Regions from separate parts of the Ensifer sp. ENS11 genome, predicted to be linked through region 1. Evidence: riboswitches for the same ligand, from Rfam matches in the RefSeq annotation. Region 1 holds a riboswitch; the other holds the start of a gene.
What was found. A riboswitch is a leader RNA that binds a small molecule or an ion and turns the genes downstream of it on or off. The one in region 1 is predicted to bind FMN.
Positions count from the first base shown of each region.

Region 1 (4,064 bases):
CGCGATCGCAGCAATGGTCCGGTCCTTGTTGACCGCGACGGAGTCCGGCTGGCCGCCGAGATCGCAGGTCGACTCGACCTTCTTCGAGGCAACGTCGACGGTAGCGAGAAAGCCGGAAGGCTTGGTGAAGCTTTCGCGTGTGTTGACCGCGATCAGGGCCTTGGTACCGGCGACGGTTACCGAGGTCGGCTCGCCATCGAACGACACGATACCGGCCGCCTTCGGCGCCTTGGCGTCGGTGATATCGATAAGGCCGATGCGCTTGCCCGGGCTATCGGAATAGATCAGCGTATTGCCGTCTTCGGTGGCGGTAATGATTTCCGCGGATGTCGCGTCCTTGCGGGCATCGCCCTCCGGCAGATTGTCGGCAACGGCGAAGGACGCAATACGATTGAACACCGGTTCGGCGGCAGCCGGAAAGGCAACGGACGCAAGAAGTATGGCGGCAAGTGCCGTTCTGCATGATGAAATGGTCATGAAAAATCCCCCATGTCGAATATTCAAAACAAGGGGGTTCTGCGGGATGGCGATGACAGGCGCATGACAGTCCCGCGCCTTTGTTGTGCAGCGTTGTCTTACGCGGTCGCGCGCTCGCGTTTCATCTCGTTGCGCATGATGAAAAGCGAGGCGCCGAGGATCAGGACCGCCCCCAGCCACAGATAGCCGCTCGGCGCATAACCGAAGACGAGCCAGCCGGCGAGAACGTTGAGCGGTAGCTTGAGATCGTCGAAAGGCTGCACATACGCTGCGTCTGCGACGGTATAGGCAAGCGTCAACAGATACTGTGCCACCACGGTCAAAAGCCCCGCCAGCACCAATAGCGCAAGGATAGTTCCACTCGGCACGACAAACCCTGCCGACAGCGCCAGCACACCATTGATCGGCGTCAGAAGCACGAGCAACCAGACCGTCATCGTCTCAGGGCGCTCGATGCCTGTCAGGCTCTTGGTGATCAGCGACGCCGCCCCCCAGAGCAGCGCCGAGAAAACCGGCAGCAGCGCTGCCCAGGTGAAGCTTTCCGACCAGGGCTGCAGGATGATCGTGGCGCCGGCAAAGCCGACTGCCGCCGCTGCCCAGCGTGCCGGACCAACGCGTTCGCCCAGGAAGAGCCGCGCACCAAGAATGATGAAAAATGGCGATGTCATCACCAGCGCGATCGCCTGCCAGATCGGAACAGAAGCCAGGCCCGAAACCCAGGCCCCTACGCCGAGCGCCGCAAAGGCAACGCGAATGACGTGACGCCAGGGGTAATCGGTGCGCATGGCCGACAGGCCGGCGCGAAACAGGAACGGCAGGGAGAAGACGAGTGCAAATGCATATTGCCAGAAGGCAGTCGAGGTGGCGGAAAAGCCGAGTTGCATCGTCATCCATTGCGTGACGACATTCAGGAGAGCAAAGGCGACGCCGGCCAGTATCATCCAGGCCGCACCGGCCATGGCACGGGAGGTGAAAAGTGCTTGGGTCGTCTCGCTCATGTCCTTCATCCGCAAACAGGGACCTACACAAATCAGGACACATGAGCGCAGGATGCGACGACGGACCGCCCGCCCGTCGCACCCACGATCATTCTCTTTCATCCGGACTGTGACCGTCGGCTCCGGAATCGCACCGGATCTGCTAACCTTCCGACACGACAGCGCCTGAAGTGCTCGCGGGCTTGGGCCTGCTGCATAATTCCTTAAATCCAATCCGATTTAAGGAGAAAATTATGCAGCAGCTTTCAAGTGTCACAGCGTCCGTTGCGCGTCATATTTGACGCGCGGCGCTGAGCCCTTACCGCCGGTGGGGAGTTTCACCCCGCCCTGAGAACAGGGCTGAGCCGTAGACCAAAGACCGCGCTGCTGCAAGGGCAGCCGAAACGCAAAAGGGTCCGGCGTGAACCGAACCCTTCAAGACTTGGACGGCCGGCCTCGTATCCGGCCGTCAAGCAAACCTATCAGCCGTTAACGGCATCCTTCAGGCCCTTGCCGGCCGTGAACTTCGGAACGTTGCGTGCCGGGATGTCAACTTCTGCGCCCGTGGACGGGTTGCGGCCCTTGGAGGCTTCGCGACGCGAAACGGAGAAGTTGCCGAAACCGACGAGGCGAATGTCGCCACCGTCCTTAAGTTCAGCCTGGATGGTCTCGAAAACTGCATCAACTGCGGAAGATGCGTCGGTCTTGGAAAGTCCGGCCTTCTCAGCAACGGCAGACACGAGCTCATTTTTGTTCATGTTTCCACCCCTTTCAAAATGGTTCGAAACGACTGTGTTTTTAAGCCGCGGCGGCTTGCGCATCGCCCGCGTCTTGCCATTCCCAATTGCGCCTAATCCCTTGGAATGCAAGGCTTGCAGCATGCTTTTACAACAAAAAAGACCGGCCAGAGGCCGGTCTTCCTTGTTTTTCTGCCAAATGGGCCTGACGGGAACACAATTGCACCCGCCCGGTCCTGTCAATCAGTGGGCGATGGAAGCGCCCGCTTCGTCCTGCGAATCAACCGCGGCGACGGTTGCCGGCTCATTTGCCGGGTCCCATTCGATCGGCTCCGGGACGCGGACCAGAGCGTGCTCGAGCACTTCACCCATCCGCGAAACGGGGATGATCTCCAGCACGTTCTTCACGTTGTCCGGGATCTCGGCGAGATCCTTGGCGTTTTCCTCGGGGATCAGCACCTTCTTGATGCCGCCGCGAACGGCCGCCAGCAGTTTTTCCTTCAGTCCTCCGATCGGCAGCACGCGGCCGCGAAGGGTGATCTCACCCGTCATCGCCACGTCCTTGGAGATCGGAATACCGGTCATGACAGAGACGATCGCTGTTGCCATGGCAACACCGGCCGACGGGCCATCCTTGGGCGTCGCGCCTTCCGGCAAGTGCACGTGGATGTCGCGCTTGTCGAACAGCGGCGGCTCAATGCCGAAGTCGATCGCCCGCGAGCGGACATAGGATGCCGCCGCCGAAATCGATTCCTTCATCACGTCGCGCAGGTTGCCGGTGACGGTCATGCGGCCCTTGCCGGGCATCATGACGCCTTCGATCGTCAGCAGTTCGCCGCCGACCTCGGTCCAGGCAAGACCTGTGACCACACCGACCTGATCGTCGCGTTCGGCTTCGCCGTGACGATAACGCGGTACGCCAAGGTAGTCCTGGATGTTGCCGGCAGTGACTGCCACTGCCTTGGCCTTGCCCTTGATGATCTCGGTTACCGCCTTGCGGGCGAGCTTCATCAGTTCGCGCTCGAAGTTACGAACGCCGGCTTCGCGTGTGTAGGTCTGGATGATCGCCATCAGCGCACCGTCGGTGACCGAAAACTCTTTCGGCTGCAGCGCGTGATCGCGGATCGCCTTCGGCAGCAGGTGCCGCTTGGCGATTTCCAGCTTTTCCTCTTCGGTGTAGCCGGCAATACGGATCACTTCCATGCGGTCCATCAGCGGCGCCGGAATGTTCAGCGTGTTCGCCGTGGTGATGAACATCACGTTGGACAGATCGTATTCGACTTCAAGGTAGTGATCCATGAAGGTCGAGTTCTGTTCTGGATCCAGCACCTCCAGCAGAGCCGAGGACGGGTCGCCACGGAAGTCCTGGCCCATCTTGTCGATCTCGTCGAACAGGAAGAGCGGGTTGGACTTCTTCGCCTTCTTCATCGACTGGACGACCTTGCCGGGCATCGAGCCAATGTAGGTGCGGCGGTGACCGCGGATTTCGGCTTCGTCACGAACGCCACCCAGCGCCATGCGCACGTATTCGCGGCCGGTCGCCTTGGCGATCGACTTGGCAAGCGAAGTCTTGCCGACGCCCGGAGGGCCGACGAGGCACAGGATCGGGCCTTTGATCTTCGTCGAACGGGCCTGGACGGCGAGATATTCGACGATGCGCTCCTTGACCTTGTCGAGGCCGAAGTGATCGACGTTGAGCACTTCCTCGGCATGGTTCAGATCGGTCTTGATCTTGGACTTCTTGCCCCACGGCATGCCAAGCAGCCAATCCAGATAGTTGCGCACGACGGTTGCTTCCGCCGACATCGGGCTCATCTGGCGCAGCTTCTTCAGCTCGGCGTCGGCCTTTTCGCGCGCTTCCTTGGAAAGCTTG
Region 1 is NZ_JACVAN010000002.1:136,453-140,516, forward strand. Features, by position in the region: gene IB264_RS04740 (esterase-like activity of phytase family protein) at 1-477, opposite strand, end outside; gene IB264_RS04745 (DMT family transporter) at 576-1,484, opposite strand; FMN riboswitch at 1,562-1,814, opposite strand; gene hupB (DNA-binding protein HupB) at 1,937-2,212, opposite strand; gene lon (endopeptidase La) at 2,435-4,064, opposite strand, start outside.

Region 2 (4,064 bases), on a different contig from region 1:
TTGCGGCATCGCAGCTTGCGCATCTGATGGCCGAAGGACATTTCAAGGCGGGGCTGATCGGCTTCTTCTTCGCCAGCTTCGCCATCTGCTGGGCCTGGATCAATTTCACCTGGTTTGCTTCCGCCTATGACACCGACGACTGGGTGTTCCGGTGCGTGACCATGGTGCAGATGGTCGGCGTGCTGATCCTGGCGATCGGCCTTCCCGCCATGTTCCGCTCGGTCGACGAGGGTGCCCATCTCGACAATGGCGTGATGGTGCTCGGATACGTCGTCATGCGGGTGGCGATGATCTTCCAGTGGCTGCGCGCCGCCGGCCAAGATCCGGCACGACGGCAGGCCTGCATGACCTATGTGGTAGCGATCACGGTTGCGCAACTCGGCTGGGTCGTGCAGATCTTCGTCGACTTCTCGATCGTTGTCACCTTCGCCATGGTCGTGGCGCTCACCGTCATCGAGATGCTCGGGCCCTATATCGCCGAGACGCGGCATGGCGGCACGCCCTGGCATGCCCACCATATTGCGGAACGCTACGGCCTTCTGGCAATCATCGCGCTCGGAGAAGGCGTCGTCGGCACGGTCGCCTCGATCACGGCGGTGGTGGATGGGGAGGGCTGGAACCTCGACGTGGCGCTCGTCTGCCTTGCGGGCACCGGGCTTACCTTCGGCATGTGGTGGATCTATTTCCTGTTGCCGAGTGCCGAGGTCCTGCACGTGCACCGCAGACGCTCCTTCGTCTGGGGCTATGGTCACATGTTCATTTTCGCCGCGATCGTTGCGACCGGTGCGGGCCTGCATGTCGCCGCCTATTACATCGAGCACAAGGCGCATATCGGGTCGCTTGCGACCGTGTTGACGGTGGCGGTCCCGGTCGCGGCCTATATCGCTCTGGTCTACGGCATGTATGCCTATCTGCTGCGGCAGTCGGAACCGCTTCATGCCTGGCTGCTCGCCGGCACGATGCTGCTGCTTGCGGCGTCGATCGCGGCCGCGATGGCGGGCGTCGACATGGCGATCTGCCTGATCATTCTGATGTTTGCGCCGTTCGTGACCGTCGTCGGTTTCGAGGCGGTCGGTCATCGCCACCGGATGGCGGCGCTGGAACGGTGCCTTGATGAGGCAGAGCCGGTGCATTGAACGCCGGGAATTGGCTATTCGAAACAGCGGTTTGCCGGCTGTTGCTGGCGGCTTGATTCAGGTGGTTCAGAGGTTGATTCAAGCAGGCGCCGCGAAGCGGCTCGATGGTTGCGCATCGGAGCGCTGAGCGAGCCTTGCCCCTCACCCTAGCCTTCTCCCCGCAGGCGGGGAGAAGGTGGCCGGCAGGCCGGATGAGGGGTGGCGGCCGGATACGGCGCGGGCTTGCGGCCCGCCAGCAGATCAGGCGTTGAGCAGCGCCAGCTTGGCGCGGGCGTCGAGGATCTGGGCGCAGGCATTGGCGGCTTCTTCGCCCTTGGCGACGAAGTGTTCGCGGAAGAAGGCGATCAGCGGCGCGCTTTCCTGGAAATTGTGCGGCGTCAGCACGGCCGACAGCACCGGCACGTCGGTATCGAGCTGGACGCGCATCATACCGTCGAGCACCGTGCCAGCGACGAAGTCATGGCGGTAGATGCCGCCATCGACGACGAAGGCGGTGCCGAGGATCGCGGCGTAACGGCCGGTCCTGGCAAGCTTCTGCGCGTGCAGCGGGATTTCCAGCGCGCCTGGCACGTCGAAGATCTCGACGTCGGCGGCACTGCCGCCGAACTTCGTCCATTGGGCGACGAAGGCATCGACACAGCGGTCGACGATGTCGGCGTGCCAGCGGGCACGGACAATCGCAATCTTGGCGGTGGGGTGGGAAAGAATAGTCATGGTCTCAAGCCTTCCAGGGTTTGGCGTTTCCAATTTTCCCGTCGGGCGAACATGCACGCGCGCGAAACCCCGGTGTGGGGTCCACGTTCCTGCTTGCTCTCTTCCATCCGGACTGTGACCGTCGGCTCCGGAATCTGACCGGATCTGCTGACCTCCGAAGTAGACCTCCGAAGCGCTCGCGGGCTTCGATCTTTCGATCGCTACCGCCGGTGGGGAGTTTCACCCCGCCCTGAGAACAAGAGCGACTATATAGATCGGCCGTGCCTGGTCAAACGCATGACGCGACGAAAATCCGGGAAATCGCGACAGATTTTTTCCGTGCCGTATCGCTCCCGGACAAATCTGTTCCCGTCGGGAGCCGCCGTAGTCTGACCTCGGCCGCGTGCCGCGTCGCCGCCACGAGACATTTATCTGCGGACGCGACGCGGGGCTTCGTCTTCGGCGGCGATCGCGCGTGCGGACCAATGGAGCAGCGCCTGCCTGTCATCAAGGCAAGTGACCGGTGCTTCGTAGTAGCGGTGCACGACCACCGGTTTGCCGCCCTTGTTGTAGGTGAACGGCTGACATCCTTCGCTGAGAAGCGCATCTCTCAGGGGCTGATCAACCCTGAAATAGAGGCGATCCTTGATGCTGATGGCGAACTGGCGATCAGCGACAAGATAGGCCCAACCGCCGAAGAAGCGGCCTATGTCAACGGGACCGATATCCGCGAGTTCTTCGTGGATATGGGTGACGAACGCACTCGGCTGCGCTTTAGTCATGGCGGCCGCCGGTGCAAAATGCGCTGTTTTTCATTCGACGGTTCAGGCAATCTCTCCACGGCATGTGCAAGGCAGCTACTGCATGTTTCCTTAAATCCTATTCGATTTAGGGATAAAAACATGCAGCACTTCAAAGCGCTACAGCGACCTTTGCGCGTAACAAGACTCACGCGCTGTAGGGGGACGCTGGAGATCTACTCGCGGATGACGAGCAGGTCCTTGGCGGCAAAGCGGAGCGTGACGTTCGAGCCGAAGGCCGGCGGCGTCAGGCCGGGGTCGTTGAACATGTCGAAGGAGATGACGTCGCCGCCGATGCGCAGCTTGGTGCGGATGACCGAGCCGAGGAAGCTGGTCGAAACCACCTCGCCGGTCAGCGCGGTGTCGCCCCTGGCGCTGTCGGCGATCGAGCCTGCCTCCGGGCGCAGCGCCAGCGAAATGTTGTCGCCACCCTTCATGCCGGCGATCGGCTCCTTCAGCGACACCTGCTGGTTGCCGATGGTGACAGCACCGGCGGCCGGGTCGGCGACCTTGGCTTCGATGATGTTGAGCGTGCCGACGAAGGAGGCGACGAATCGGGTCGCAGGGGTGTTGTAGATCTCGAACGGCGTGCCGATCTGGTCGGCTCGCCCGGAATTCATGACGACGATGCGGTCGGAGATCGACAGGGCTTCTTCCTGGTCATGGGTGACGAAGACAGTGGTGATGCCGAGCTGCTGCTGGATCTGGCGGATTTCCTCGCGCAGCGACACGCGGATCTTGGCGTCGAGCGCCGACAGCGGCTCGTCGAGCAGCAGCACCTGCGGCTTGACGGCGAGGGCGCGCGCGAGCGCCACGCGCTGCTGCTGGCCGCCGGAAAGCTGGTAGGGGAAGCGGTCGGCCAGGTGCTCGAGCTTGATCAGGCTCAGCATCTGCTTGACGCGTGTATCGATCTCCGACTTCTGCGCCCCGGCGACTTTCAGGCCGAAGGCGACGTTGTCGTTGACGTTCATGTTGGGAAACAGCGCATAGGCCTGGAACACCATGCCGATGTTGCGCTGGTTGGGCTTCAGCGTTCCCTGGTCCTTGCTGTCGATGGTGATCGTGCCGCCCGACGGCGTCTCGAAGCCGGCGATCATGCGCAGGATCGTCGTCTTGCCGCAGCCTGACGGGCCTAGGAACGAAACGAACTCGCCCTTGTCGATGACCATGTTGAAGTTGTGCACGACCTGAACCGGGCCGAAGGACTTCTGGATATTGTTCAGTGTCAGGAATGCCATGTGATCAAGCCTTGGCCGGAGCGGATTTCTGGATGCGGGAAACGAGCTGGATCAGACCCATGCTGAGCCAGGTGATGGCGAATGCGATGACCGCGAGCGCCGAAGGCTCATAGGCCTTGTTGGCGCCGACGAGCTGCAGGTACGGACCGAAGGCCGGGCGGTTGAGCAGCGCGGCCATGGTGAATTCGCCCATGACG
Region 2 is NZ_JACVAN010000006.1:117,335-121,398, forward strand. Features, by position in the region: gene IB264_RS13890 (low temperature requirement protein A) at 1-1,136, shown strand, start outside; gene IB264_RS13895 (6,7-dimethyl-8-ribityllumazine synthase) at 1,377-1,850, opposite strand; FMN riboswitch at 1,942-2,091, opposite strand; gene IB264_RS13900 (TfoX/Sxy family protein) at 2,258-2,611, opposite strand; gene IB264_RS13905 (ABC transporter ATP-binding protein) at 2,806-3,867, opposite strand; gene IB264_RS13910 (iron ABC transporter permease) at 3,872-4,064, opposite strand, start outside.
Region 2: it holds a riboswitch for FMN, as region 1 does, so the genes downstream of both, IB264_RS13895 (6,7-dimethyl-8-ribityllumazine synthase) here and IB264_RS04745 (DMT family transporter) in region 1, are expected to answer to the same signal.